2 regions of the Duganella sp. GW821-FHT01E12 genome follow, and region 1 is predicted to be linked to the other one. Evidence: predicted binding sites of a transcription regulator. Region 1 holds the regulator's gene; the other holds the start of a gene.
What was found. The regulator sigma-54, encoded in region 1, starts transcription at its own class of promoters, with help from an activator protein. The targets are predictions, from matches to a motif close to TGGCANGNAANCTGCTTT.
Positions count from the first base shown of each region.

Region 1 (7,028 bases):
GCCAAGGAAGCCTGCCCGATGAATCTGGCGCCGACCACCTCCACCACCGTCACGCTGGCGCTGGGCGACGCCATCGCGGTCGCGCTGCTGGACCTGCGCGGCTTCAAGGAGGAGGACTTCGCGCGCTCCCATCCTGGCGGCGCGCTGGGCCGCCGCCTGCTGACCCACGTGCGCGACGTCATGCGCAGCGGCGACGCCGTGCCCAAGGTTACCGCCGACGTCAAGCTGACCGACGCGCTGCTGGAGATCACGCAGAAGGGCATGGGCATGACCGCCGTGGTCGACGCCGACGACAAGCCGATCGGCGTGTTCACCGACGGCGACCTGCGCCGCATGATCGAGAAGGTTCAGGACTTCACCAAGGTCGTGATCCGCGACGTCATGCACGCCAACCCGCGCAGCATCTCGCCGGAAAAGCTGGCGGTCGACGCGGTCGCCGTCATGGAACAGTTCCGCATCAACCAGATGCTGGTGACCGACGCCGACGGCAAGCTGGTCGGCGCATTGCACATCCACGACCTGACCCGCGCCAAGGTGATCTGATGACGGACTTAACGTATGTGGAACGCGCCGCGCGCGTCAAGCTGATGATCTTCGACGTCGACGGCGTGCTGACCGACGGCAGCCTGCACTACGGCGCCGACGGCGAGGCGCTCAAGACCTTCAACGTGCACGACGGCCTGGGCATCAAGCTGCTGCAGGAGTCCGGCGTGCAGACCGCCATCATCAGCGCGCGCACCTCGCCGCAGGTGATCAGGCGCGCGGCCGACCTCGGCATCGGCTTCCTGCACCAGGGCGGCCACGACAAGCTGACGCCGTTCAACGCGCTGCTGGAAAAGACCGGCCTCACCGCCGAGCAGGTCGGTTTCATCGGCGACGACGTGGTCGACCTGCCCATCCTCACGCGCGTCGGCTTCGCGGTGGCCGTGCCGAACGGCCGCGCCGAGGTGCTGGAGCGCGCCCACCACACCACGGTGGCCGCCGGCGGCCGCGGCGCGGTGCGCGAGGTGTGCGAGCTGCTGCTGCACGCGCAGGGCAGCTACGAGCGCGTGATGGCGCAGTTCCTGGTTTGACGGGGAGCGAGCATGCATAAGCGAACAGCCCACCGCTGGCAGTTGACCATCGTGATGGTGGTCGGCGTGTTTGTCGCCGTCGGCAGCTTCTGGCTGGTGCAGGTGGTCAACCAGGCCGGCCAGGAAGCGCAGGCCGACCAGCACCGCAACGAGCCGGACTACATCATCGACCGCTTCAGCCTGGTACGCATGAACAAGACCGGCCAGCCGGCCTACATCATCTCCGGCGAAAAGCTGACCCACCGGCCGATCGACGACGCCTCCGACATCGACAAGCCCTATGTGCACAGCCTGTCCGCCGACCAGCCGCCGATGAATATGCATGCCGACACCGCCCATGTCGACCAGGGCAATACGCGCGTCAAGCTCAATGGTAATGTGGACGTGGTGCGCCCGGCCACGCCGAAGGCGCAGGCGCTGCGCATGACGACCTCGACCTTGACGGTGTACCCGGACGAGGAACGGATGGAAACCACCGCGCCGGTGGCGCTGGAAATCGGCAACGCCACCGCCAACGGCGTCGGCATGAAGGCCAACAACGCCACCCGCGAAGTGCAGCTGGGCGGACGCGGGCAGCTGGTGCTGCCGCCGCGCCCCGGCCATTGAAGAACCAACGATGATGAATGGAATGATGATGAAAAAATTGATGTTCTCGGCCGCCGTGCTGCTGATGGCGGCCTGCGCCGCCCACGCGGAAAAGGCCGACTCCACCAAGCCGACCACGATCCAGTACGACGATCTGCAGATCGACGACGTCAAGCAGGTCAAGACGCTGATCGGCAATGTGATCCTGACGCGCGGCACGCTGCTGCTGAAGTCGCCCAAGGCGGTGATGACCACCGACCCCGAAGGCTACGACTTCGTCGTGCTGACCAGCACGCCCGGCACGCCCGCCACCTTCCGCCAGAAGCGCGACGGCGCCGGCGACCAGTGGGTCGAGGGCGAGGCCGAACGTATCGAGTACAGCAACAAGACCGACCTGGTCAAACTGTTCTCCAAGGCCAAGGTGCGCCGCCTCGAAGCGGGCCGCCTCAGCGACGAGGTCAACGGCGAGTTCATCTCCTACGACAGCCGCAAGGAACAGTTCGCCGTGAAGAACACCGTCACCGGCGAGAGCAAGCCGGGCGCCGGCCGCGGCACCATGGTGATCCAGCCGACCATCCGCCCGGCCGCGCCGGCCACCGCGCCTGCAAGCACGCCGGCCGCGTCCACGCCGCCGGCCACGGAGAAGTGAGCATGGAACCATCCTGCGGTAGCACCCTGATCGTACGCGGCCTGCAAAAGACCTACGGCAAGCGCCAGGTCGTGCATGACGTCTCGCTGCAGGTCGAATGCGGCGAAGTGGTGGGCCTGCTCGGCCCCAACGGCGCCGGCAAGACCACCTCGTTCTACATGATCGTCGGCCTGGTGCCGTCGGACGCCGGCAGCATCGACATCAGCGGCACCGACATCTCCTCGCTGCCCATCCACCGCCGCGCCTCGCTCGGCTTGTCCTACCTGCCGCAGGAAGCGTCGGTGTTCCGCAAGCTGACGGTGGAAGAAAATATCCGCGCCGTCCTCGAAATCCAGAAAGTGGACGGCAAGCCTTTATCCAAGGCTGCCATTGATGAACGGCTCAATACCCTGCTGGCCGATTTGCAGATCGAAAAGCTGCGCGAGAACCAGGCGCTGTCGCTCTCGGGCGGCGAGCGCCGCCGCGTGGAGATCGCGCGCGCACTGGCGACCAACCCGCGCTTCGTGCTGCTCGACGAACCATTCGCCGGGGTCGACCCGATCGCCGTGATTGAGATCCAGCGCATCGTGCGCTTCCTCAAGGAACGCGGCATCGGCGTCCTCATTACCGATCACAATGTGCGCGAGACGCTGGGCATCTGCGACCGCGCATATATCATCAACCAGGGCACGGTATTGGCTTCAGGCCGGCCAGACGACATCATCGCCAACGAATCGGTGCGTCGCGTGTATCTGGGTGAACACTTCCGTATGTAAAACCCATGAAACAGTCTTTGCAACTGCGCACGTCGCAGCACCTCGCGCTGACGCCTCAGCTGCAGCAGTCGATCCGGCTGCTGCAACTGTCGACGCTGGAGCTGCATCAGGAACTGGAACAGCTGCTGACCGATAATCCGCTGCTGGAGCGCCTCGACGACCCGCTGGACCGCTCGCTGCGGCTGCTGTCGGACGGCGCCATCAGCCAACAAGCCCCGGTCGGCGACGCGCCGCCCGAAGGCCCGCCCAACGCCCAGGAAGCCCCTGCCGCCGACGCCGACAACTACGACGGCCCGGCCGCCGACACCGAAAGCACCAGCAGCGACGCCGACGTCGACTGGAGCGACGCCGGCCGCAGCAAGGCGCCCGACGACGAGGATTCGCGCCCGCAACTGGAGGCCAGCCACTGCACGCTGCGCGAGCACCTGATGGAGCAGATGCGCGTGACGGTGCTGGAGATGCGCGACCGCGCGCTGGTCGAGCTGATCATCGACGCGCTGGACGAGAACGGCTACCTGGAGGAATCGCTGGACGAGATCCACGCCCGCCTGCCGGAGGAGCTGGAGGTGGACCTCGACGAGCTGCGCACCGCCTTGTCGCTGCTGCAAAGCTTCGACCCGATGGGCGTGGGCGCGCGCAACGCGTCCGAATGCCTGGCGCTGCAGATCAAGCGCCTGCCGGGCATACCGATGGTGACGCGGCGCATGGCGCTGGCCATCGTGGAAAATCATTTGACCTGGTTCGCCCAGCGCGACTTCAACAAATTGAAGAAGGCGTTGGTGTGCGACGACGAGGATTTGCGCGAAGCACAAACCGTCATCCGCCAGTGTAATCCGCATCCGGGCTCGGCGTTCGCGTCGGACGTGTCGGACTACGTGGTGCCGGACGTGATCGTCAAAAAAGCGCGCAACGGCTGGCAGGTCAGCCTCAACAACGACGTCATGCCGCGCCTGCGCGTGAACGCCATGTACGCCAACCTGCTCAAGCAGGGAAAAGGCGAGGGCGCGATGGGCGCGCAGCTGCAGGAAGCGAAGTGGCTGATCAAGAATATGCGCCAGCGTTTCGACACGATTTTGCGCGTCGCACAAGCGATAGTAGAACGACAAAAGAACTTTTTCTCCCATGGCGCGGTTGCCATGCGCCCCCTTGTGCTTCGCGAAATTGCTGATACACTGGGTCTACACGAGAGCACTATTTCTCGCGTAACAACTCAAAAATATATGCTGACCCCGCATGGCATGTTTGAGTTGAAATATTTCTTTGGTAGCCATGTCGCCACCGAAGCGGGGGGGGAAGCAAGTTCGACGGCGATACGCGCACTCATTGTGCAATTGACAGGAGCAGAAGACCCGAAAAATCCTTTATCCGACAGTAAGATTGCGGACATGCTGGGAGAACAAGGCATGGTGATTGCGCGACGAACTGTTGCCAAATATCGCGAAGCGTTGAAGATCCCGCCAGTCAGTCTCCGCAAGTCTTTGTAGTTCCTTGGTTCCTGCGCGCCCGGTAGCAATGGGCCCCGCACTAACCGTAAGAAGCGACATCATCTTTAGGAGTGTGTATGAATCTCACCATCAGTGGACATCATCTCGAAGTGACCTCGGCCATCCGTGAATACGTGCAGAGCAAGCTGGAACGCGTCACCCGCCACTTTGATCAAGTGATTGATATTGCTGTCATCCTGACTGTAGATAACCTTAAAGAGAAAGAGAAACGCCAGAAGGCTGAAATCAACCTGCGCATGTCGGGCAAGACCGTCTACGTGGAAAGCCTGTCCCAGGACCTGTACGCCGCCATCGACACCTTGGTCGACAAGCTGGATCGGCAGGTCATGAAGTACAAAGCCAAGGTCCAAGAGCACGGCCACGATGCGATCAAGCATCTCCCGGATAGCTACGAACCCGCTGCCGCCGCCCTATAACAACGGCCTCGGCACCATCAAACTAAGGGCGCACTGGCGCCCTTTTTTGCGCCCGCATAGAATAGGGTTTTCACCACTATCCTGCGACCTCATGAGCGAATACGTCCACACCAGCGTCAGCAACGGAACCGGCTACATCACGCTGGACCGGCCCAAGGCCTTGAACTCTTTATCGCTGGCGATGGTGCGCGATATCACGCAGGCGCTGATGGCGTGGCGCGACGACAGCGGCATCGCGGCCGTCGTCATCCGCAGCAGCAGCGAGAAGGCCTTCTGCGCCGGCGGCGACATCCGCTTCTTCTACGACGCCGGCCGCGCCACGCCGCAGGGCGGCAGCGCGCTGGTGGAGGATTTCTTCACCGAGGAGTACGCGCTCAACCACCTGATCCATTTTTATCCCAAGCCCTACATCGCGCTGATGGACGGCGTGGTCATGGGCGGCGGCATGGGCGTGGCGCAGGGCGGCCCCGATTGCCGCGTGCGCATCGTCACCGAGCGGACCAAGATGGCCATGCCGGAAGTGAACATCGGCCTGTTCCCGGACGTGGGCGGCAGCTACTTCCTGTCGCGCGCGCCGGGCAAGCTGGGCTGCTATCTGGGCGTGACCGGCGTGACCATCGGCGCGGCCGACGCGCTGCACGCGGGCCTGGCCGACCACTTCGTGCCGGGCAGTGAGATGGCGGCGCTGTCGGCCCTGCTTGACGCGACGCCGGGCGCCGGCTTGCGGGCCGCCATCGCCGCCTTCGCCGCGCCGTTCAAGGACGCGGCGGGCGACAGCAAGCTGGCCGCCGAACGCGCCGCCATCGACCGCCACTTCGGCGCCGGCTCGGTGCCGGCCATCGTCGCCTCGCTCAAGACGGACGACAGCGCCTTCGCGCAAAAAACGCTGCAGGTGATGGCCACGCGCTCGCCGCTGATGATGTGCGTGACCCACGAGCTCATCGAGCGCGGCGCCGCGCTGGACGTCGCCGGCTGTCTGCGCATGGAGCGCACGCTGGTGCGCCACAACTTCGAGGACGGCGAAGTGATCGAAGGCGTGCGCGCGCTGGTCATCGACAAGGACAACGCGCCGCAGTGGAAGCCGGCGTCGCTGGACGAGGTGGACGCCGCCATGGTGCGGCGTTTCTTCGAGCCGGTGTGGCCCGACTACGCCCACCCGCTGCGCCACCTGGACTGAGCGCCGATGACCGTCGAACTGGACCGACTCGATATCCAGATATTGAACCTGCTGCAGGAGGATGCGGCGATCCCGCTGCGGCGCATCGCCGAGCAGGTGCACGCGTCCGCCGCCACCTGCCAGCGCCGCATCGCCCAGCTGCGCGCCAGCGGCGTGCTGGTCAAGGAGGTGGCGCTGGTGGACCGCGTGCGCGCCGGCCGTCCGCTGACCGCCTTCGTCACGGTGCAGCTGGAGCAGCAGAACACCTCGCTGCTGAAGATGTTCGAATCGCTGATGCGCGAGGAGGCCGACGTCATGGCCTGCTACGAGGTGGCGGGCGAGTTCGACTTCATGCTGGTGGTGACGGCGGTGTCGATGGAAGCGTTCCAGGCGTTCACACGGCGCGTGTTCACGTCGAATAACAACGTCAGCAACTACAAGAGTTTGCTGGCCATGAACTGCGCCAAGTTCGAGACCAAAGTGCCTTTGTGAAGATAGAATAATTCTTGCACCGGAGCGGGCGATTTTGCAATTTTGTCTCACGGCCGCTGGGTATGATGGGCCTTCCCAATTCAGGAGGACCGCATCATGATCGACCATGTTTCCATCGGCACCCGCGCACTCCCGCGCGCCACGGATTTCTATACAGCCTGCTTCGCGCCGCTGGGCTATACCTTGCAGCACAGCGACGCCACGCAGGTGATCTACGGCGCAGACGGCGTCTGGAGTTTCTGCCTGTACCCGTCGGCAGGCGAGGGCGCGCTGGCCGGCGACCGCAGCCATGTCGCGGTCACGGCGCCCAGCCAGCAGGCTGCGCGGGAATTCTTCGACGCGGCGATGGGATCGGGCGCGACCGCACTGCGCGAGCCCGGCCCGAGGCCGGACATCA
Region 1 is NZ_JBWKWR010000001.1:997,644-1,004,671, forward strand. It holds gene AC07WS_RS04290 (KpsF/GutQ family sugar-phosphate isomerase) at 1-543, shown strand, start outside; gene AC07WS_RS04295 (KdsC family phosphatase) at 543-1,073, shown strand; gene lptC (LPS export ABC transporter periplasmic protein LptC) at 1,086-1,679, shown strand; gene lptA (lipopolysaccharide transport periplasmic protein LptA) at 1,708-2,307, shown strand; gene lptB (LPS export ABC transporter ATP-binding protein) at 2,310-3,062, shown strand; gene AC07WS_RS04315 (RNA polymerase factor sigma-54) at 3,068-4,546, shown strand; gene hpf (ribosome hibernation-promoting factor, HPF/YfiA family) at 4,624-4,983, shown strand; gene AC07WS_RS04325 (enoyl-CoA hydratase/isomerase family protein) at 5,075-6,160, shown strand; gene AC07WS_RS04330 (Lrp/AsnC family transcriptional regulator) at 6,167-6,631, shown strand; gene AC07WS_RS04335 (VOC family protein) at 6,728-7,028, shown strand, end outside.

Region 2 (7,028 bases), on a different contig from region 1:
TACGCATTTCAGCAGAGACGCAGGCGTCCATCAGCTCTCCGCCGGAGTCGCGTTCGACCGTGGTAGCGTCGCCTTTGCGCAGTACGCGCAGGACGCAGGCTTTGCCTTGGATCGTACAATCGTCCCGGATGCGAATGCCGAACGGCAGGCCGGATCATCGGTCAGCGGCCACTCGCGCGCGGCAGGGGTGTACGCCGCCGATACCTGGGCCGTGGACGCCGACACCTGGTTGACCATGTCCGCCCGCTACAACCACGCGGCGGTCAGCAACCAGCTGCGCCGCGAGGATATACAGCAGCCCGCCGAGACGTTCGGCTATCGCAAGCTCAATCCCGCCATCGGTGCCGCGCACCGTATGGGCGGCGGCTGGACGCTGTTTGCCAATCTGTCGCAGAGCAACCGGGTGCCGACCGTGATCGAACTGGGTTGCGCCGATCCGGGGCAGCCGTGCCGGTTGCCGGTGGGCCTGCAATCGGATCCGTATTTGAAGCAGGTCGTATCACGCACCGCCGAAGCGGGGGCCCGCTGGAAGGGCCCACGTGGCACGGCGGCGGTATCGCTGTACCGCACCGTCAATCGCGACGACATTCTGTTTCGCAGCGCCGGCATTGCGCAGCAGGGCTACTTTTCCAACTTCGGCCGGACACGCCATCAAGGAGCAGACCTGAACGCGAGCTACCGGAGCGGCGACTGGACGGCACGATGGAGCTACAGCTACCTGGACGCGGTCTACGACATGGAGGGCGATCTGCGCAACGGCACGCGCAACGTCCACGTGACGCCGGGAACCCGCCTGGCGGGCCTTCCGCGCAACACGCTGAAGTTGGGCATTGAATGGAGCGCGGCACAGCATCTCTCAGTCGGCGTCGATCTGACAATCTTGTCCGACATGACGACGCAGGGTAACGAGGACGGCAGGGCCGCACCGCTATCGGCCGACTGGCGCATGCGCGGCCATGCCTTGACTGGCCTGCATGCCAGCTATCGGCCGGATTCGAAATGGGAGTGGCATGTGCGCGTGACCAATGCGTTCAATCGCCGCTACGAGAGCTTCGGTGCCGTGGCGGCGGATATGTTCCCGAACGGCGCCTTGCTGGAACAGGGCGCCGAAGCCGCGCAAACTCGCTTCATCGCGCCGGGCGCGCCACGTTCGGTGGCGGCCGGGTTGCGCTATCGCTTCTAGAATTGGTACTGGGCGCTGGCGCCAATCAGCCAGTTACGGCCTGGGGCAGCTTCGTAGTAGCGTTTGTTGGTGTCGCCGACGATGAGCGAGCCGACATACCGCTTGTCCAGCAGGTTATTCAAGCGCACAAACTGCTTGAAACGCCAGCCCTGCCACTGCTGGTTTGCGTTGCCCCGCGCATTGAGCACGCCGTAGCCTGGCGCCGCTTTGTCGGCATTGGCGTCCTCCGCGTAGATTTTTCCGCTGGCGACAGCCTCCAGCGCGGCGCCAAAGCGGTTGGCACTGTCCTTCCAGGCCAGCTCACCGTAGGCGTTGGCATTCGGGATGCCGGGCAGCCGGCTGCCTTCGGCCACGGCGCCGAAGCCATGATCATAGACTGCGCGCAAACTGGTCAGCGCTGCGCGCGCGCTCAGGCCATGGCTCCATGCGGTGTCCAGCGACAGTTCCATACCCTGGCGCAGCGTGCTGCCGGCATTGCGATAGCTGGTGCGTCCCCCAGCGCTGCCGTCGACCACCAGTTCGTCGCGCGTGCGGACCTGGAATACTGCGGCGTTGATGCGCGTGCCTTCGCCAAGCCGCGCCTTGATCCCGGTTTCAAGGTGGGTGCTCTGTGCCGCCTGCAAACGGAAATTGAAGCCGCCGCCGGTGCCGGAGTAGAACAACTCATTGAGCGTCGGCGTTTCGAAGCCGCGCGCGGCGCTGGCATACACGTTCAGCGTCGGCGACAGGCGATACAGCAGACCAAGCACCGGCGTGGTGTGGCTGTATTCGAGGCTGCCGCTGTCGTTGCCGTTGCTGAGGAAGCGGTCGTCCACCGAAATCTTCACGCTGCTGTGCCGCAGGCCTGCGCTCACCATCCATGCGCCGGACTGCCATTCCGACTGCACGTATGGATCGAGGCTAGTGACCTTGTCGTTCTCGTCGCGGCGCAATGCCCCCTTCACGCCGAATTGGGTGCCGGTGAAGTTTTCGTACCCTCTGCGCGCGTCGCTGGAGCGACCGTATTCCAGGCCGACGGTGGTACTGAGCCTGCCCCCTGCCAGTGCGTTCACGTGCAGCCAGTTCAGGTCCGCGCCGTGGAAGTCGCGGTCGAAGTCGACCACGCCGCCGGAATGTGTCGCCGGCGCCTGGAAGGCTTTGGAAAAAGCCTGGTACTGGATTACGCCGCGATTGCCGCCGTACGCGCTCACGCGCAGGCGGTCGTCGCCGAAGCGCTGTTCCCAGCTTGCGCCGATCTGCTGATGATCGATGCTCTTGCGGGTGTTGTAGCGGTCGGCCAGCGTGCGTTTCGGGCTCTGGTTGTCGGTGGCATCTATCTCACCGGCACGCGGATCGCGCTGGTAGGTGGCCCAGGTCGCGCCCAGAGCGTCCTGGGTATCGTCCTGGCGCAGCGCGTTGGCGACGATGGTCAGTTTGGCGCCGGCCATCGGCGCCAGCGTCAGTTTGCCGAAGGCCTGGTCGCGGGTGGCGGCGCTGTGGGCGCGGTAGCCGTCGGTTTCAAAACGCGATGCGTCGAGCACATAGCCGATGCCGGCCTGATTACCCTGAGCATTCAGATCGGCTTTGCGGCTGCCGTAGCTGCCTGCGGTCAGTGTGGTCTCCACCGATGGCGCGCCTTCGCCGTCGCGCGTGAACATCTGGATCACGCCACCGGAGTGGTTGCCGTAGATGGCGGAGAACGGACCACGCAGCACTTCGATGCGCTCGGCCATATCGAGGTTGAAGGTGGCGGCCTGGCCTTGGCCGTCCGGCATGCTGGCCGGGATGCCGTCGGCGACCAGGTGTACGCCGCGCACGCCGAAGGCCGAACGGGCGCCGAAGCCGCGCGAGGATATCTGCAAGTCCTGCGCGTAGTTCTGGCGGTTTTGCGCCACCAGGCCGGGGACGGCGGCCAGCGCTTCGCTGGCGTTGACGCGCGCTTGGCTGTCGCGGATGCGCTCAGCGTCGATTACGTCGATGGCCGCCGGCATATCGAATACCGTGTGTCCGACGCGGGTGGCGCTGACCACCACTTCCGCCGGCGCTGCGGCACCGTCGGCGGCGATGGCGCCGCCACTCAGTGCAAACAGCGCGGCCACCGCGTTCAATGGGAAAAAGGCTTGCTTCATATTGTCTCCGTTTTGGTCTGTGTTACACAGGACCAGTAAGCAATATACCTGCCATCCCGTTTTTCTGGTGGCACGCCGATTGCAATGGTTACCGCATTTCCCTGAAAGGCGATAACCATGAACAGCTTACGCATCCTGTCTTCCCTGGTCTTTTTGCTGTGCGGTCCCGCGATGGCCGCGCCGTTTGCTTTTGTGCCGAACGAGAAATCGGGCAGCGTCAGCGTGATCGATACCTCCACCGATACCGTGCTGCGCGAGATCGCCGCAGGCAAGCGGCCGCGCGGCATTGCAGCCGATCCAGGCGGTACACGCCTGTTCGTGACCGACGCCGCCAGCAACGCGCTGCTGGTGATCGATGCCGCCAGCGGCGCCCTGGTGCGCCGCATCGCGCTGGGGAAATCGCCCGAGGGCGTGAGCGTATCGGCGGATGGCCGTTATGTGGCGGTGGCGGTCGAGGAGAGCAACAGCGTCGCGTTGATCGACGCGAATTCCGGCGACGTGTTGGCGGATATCGCCGTGAAAGGCAAGAACCCGGAACATGCCGTTTTCAGCCCGGACGGACGCTGGTTGTTGGTCAGCGCGGAGGAGGCGGAGCAGGTCGATGTGATCGATGTCGCCGCGCGGCGTCAGAGCGGCGCGGTGGCCGTGGGGCTGCGTCCGCGCGGCATGGGCTTCAGTCCCGATGGCGCCCGCGCTTATGTCGCTTGCGAATTGGCGGGAGCGGTGTACGTGGTCGACATGGCGACGTTGGTGGCGACAGCGCGCATCCCGGCCGGGAAGAACGCCAATGGAATCGCCGTGCATCCCGGTGGCCTGAAGGTGTACGTGTCGAACGGCGCCGACGCCAATGTGATGGTGATCGATACCGTCACCAATGCCGTCAGCGCCACCATTGCAGTTGGCAAGCGACCCTGGAACATGGCGCTGACGCCGGACGGCGCCAAGCTTTATGTGGCCAACGGCCGCTCGAACACCGTATCCGTGATCGACACCGCTGCGGCAGCGAAGCGGGCGGATGTCGCGGTGGGCGAATTGCCCTGGGGTGTGGTGATCCGCTGAAGCGTTGTTCCATCGGCAGACACCTGTTCCAAACCTGAACAGGTGTCACAGCGCGGATACAGCCTCCCATCACCGCTAGCCCCTGTATTTCATGCGCCGCACAGGGAAAGGTGAAGCTGGCACGGTGCTTGCGAAAAGGAGTGTACGCAGTACCCACCGCCGCTTTACGCGGCCTCATAACCACAGCAGAAAGAGGACGACATGAATCTCGCAGACATCAGCAAACTGGGCGTTGCCAATCCATTCAAACAACGCTACGACAACTACATCGGCGGCAAATTCGTCGCTCCGGTCAAGGGCGAATACTTCGGCAACGTCACGCCGATCACCGGCCAGGTATTCTGCGAAGTGGCCCGCTCCACCGCCGAAGACGTCGAGCTGGCGCTGGACGCCGCACACGCCGCCAAGGACGCATGGGGCAAGACCTCGCCGACCGAGCGCGCCAACATCCTGAACAAGATCGCCGACCGCATGGAGGCCAACCTGGCGCTGATCGCCACCGCCGAGACCATCGACAACGGCAAGCCTATCCGAGAAACCACCGCCGCCGACATCCCGCTGGCGATCGACCACTTCCGCTACTTCGCCGGCTGCATCCGCGCCCAGGAAGGCTCGGTCGCACAGATAGACTCCGAAACCTACGCCTACCACTTCCATGAGCCGCTGGGCGTGGTCGGCCAGATCATTCCCTGGAACTTCCCCATCCTGATGGCGGTGTGGAAGCTGGCGCCGGCGCTGGCCGCCGGTAACTGCGTGGTGCTCAAACCCGCCGAGCAGACTCCCGCCTCCATCATGGTGCTGCTGGAAGTGATTGCGGACCTGCTGCCGCCTGGCGTGCTGAATGTGGTCAACGGCTTCGGGCTGGAAGCGGGCAAGCCGCTTGCATCGAACAAGCGTATCGCCAAGATCGCCTTCACCGGCGAGACGGGCACCGGCCGCCTGATCATGCAATACGCCGCGCAGAACCTCATTCCCGTCACGCTGGAACTGGGCGGAAAGTCGCCGAACATCTTCTTCGAAGACGTGATGGATGCCGACGACGCCTTCTTCGACAAGTGCCTGGAAGGCTTCGCGATGTTCGCGCTGAACCAGGGCGAGGTATGCACCTGCCCATCGCGCGTGCTGATCCAGGAATCGATCTACGAAAAATTCATTGAGCGCGCGCTGGCCCGTGTGGCGGCGATCAAGCAGGGCAACCCGCTGGACGCCAGCACCATGCTGGGCGCGCAGGCCTCGCACGAGCAGCTGGAAAAAATCCTGTCGTACATCGACATCGGCAAACAGGAGGGCGCCGAGCTGTTGGCCGGCGGCGGCCGCAGCATGCAGGGCGGTGACATGAAGGAGGGCTACTACGTGCGGCCGACCGTCTTCAAAGGCCACAACAAGATGCGCATCTTCCAGGAAGAGATCTTCGGACCAGTGGTGTCGGTGACCACTTTCAAGGATGAAGCCGAAGCGCTGAGCATCGCCAACGACACGTTGTACGGCCTGGGTGCCGGCCTTTGGACGCGCGACGGTTCACGCGCCTTCCGCGTCGGGCGCGCGATCCAGGCTGGCCGCGTCTGGACCAATTGCTACCACCTGTATCCGGCGCATGCTGCCTTCGGCGGCTACAAGCAGTCGGGCATCGGCCGCGAGAACCACAAGATGATGCTGGACCACTACCAGCAGACCAAGAACCTGCTGGTCAGCTACAGCCCGAACGCGCTGGGCTTCTTCTGACCATGGACCACGTCATCGCCCGCGTGACGGCCACACCGGCGGCGCTCGATCTGATCGCCGTCCTGCGCAGCCGCCACGGGCCGCTGATGTTCTTTCAATCCGGCGGCTGCTGCGACGGCAGCACGCCGATGTGCTACCCGGCCGGGGAGTTTTCCATCAGCGACACCGATGTCTATCTCGGCAATCTGGACGGGACGCCGTTCTACATGGGCCGCGAGCAGTTCGAGTACTGGGAACACACGCAGCTGATCATCGACGTGGTCGACGGGAACGGCGGCATGTTCTCGCTCGATAACGGCACGGGCAGGCGTTTCCTGACCCGTTCGCGCCTGTTCAGCGACGAAGAACTGGCGGCCTTGAAGCCGCCGGCATAGCTGCACACCGCAGCGAACCAAAACATAATAACTGGAGAAGATTGTGCAGAAAAAAGTAATCGCAGCGCTGGCCGGGATATCCTTCCTGTCGCTGGCACAGGCGGCCGACGTCACGTCGGCCATGCTGAAGAACGCGGCATCCAGCACGGACAGCGTGCTGTCGTTCGGTATCGGATCGGAGGGACAGCGTTATTCGCCGCTGACCCAGGTGAATACCAAAACGGTGGCCAGGCTGGTGCCGGCGTGGTCGTTCTCGTTCGGGGGCGAGAAGCAGCGCGGCCAGGAATCGCAGCCGCTGATCTACAAAGGCAAGATGTTCGTCACCGCGTCATATTCGCGCATCTTCGCCGTGGACCTCAAGACTGGCGCAAAATTATGGAAGTATGAGCATCGTCTCCCGGACGGCATCATGCCCTGCTGCGATGTGGTCAACCGCGGCGCCGCCTTGTTCGGCAATCTGGTCATCTTCGGAACGCTCGATGCACAACTGGTGGCGCTGGACCAGGACACCGGCAAAGTCGTATGGAAGGAAAAGGTCGATGACTATTCGGCCGGCTATTCGATGACGGCGGCGCCGTTGAT
Region 2 is NZ_JBWKWR010000022.1:8,532-15,559, forward strand. It holds gene AC07WS_RS30005 (TonB-dependent receptor) at 1-1,183, shown strand, start outside; gene AC07WS_RS30010 (TonB-dependent receptor family protein) at 1,180-3,291, opposite strand; gene AC07WS_RS30015 (YVTN family beta-propeller repeat protein) at 3,409-4,350, shown strand; gene adh (aldehyde dehydrogenase) at 4,552-6,072, shown strand; gene AC07WS_RS30025 (DUF779 domain-containing protein) at 6,075-6,446, shown strand; gene AC07WS_RS30030 (PQQ-dependent methanol/ethanol family dehydrogenase) at 6,490-7,028, shown strand, end outside.
Region 2: the regulator sigma-54 is predicted to act here: its motif matches at 4,468-4,485, upstream of adh (aldehyde dehydrogenase).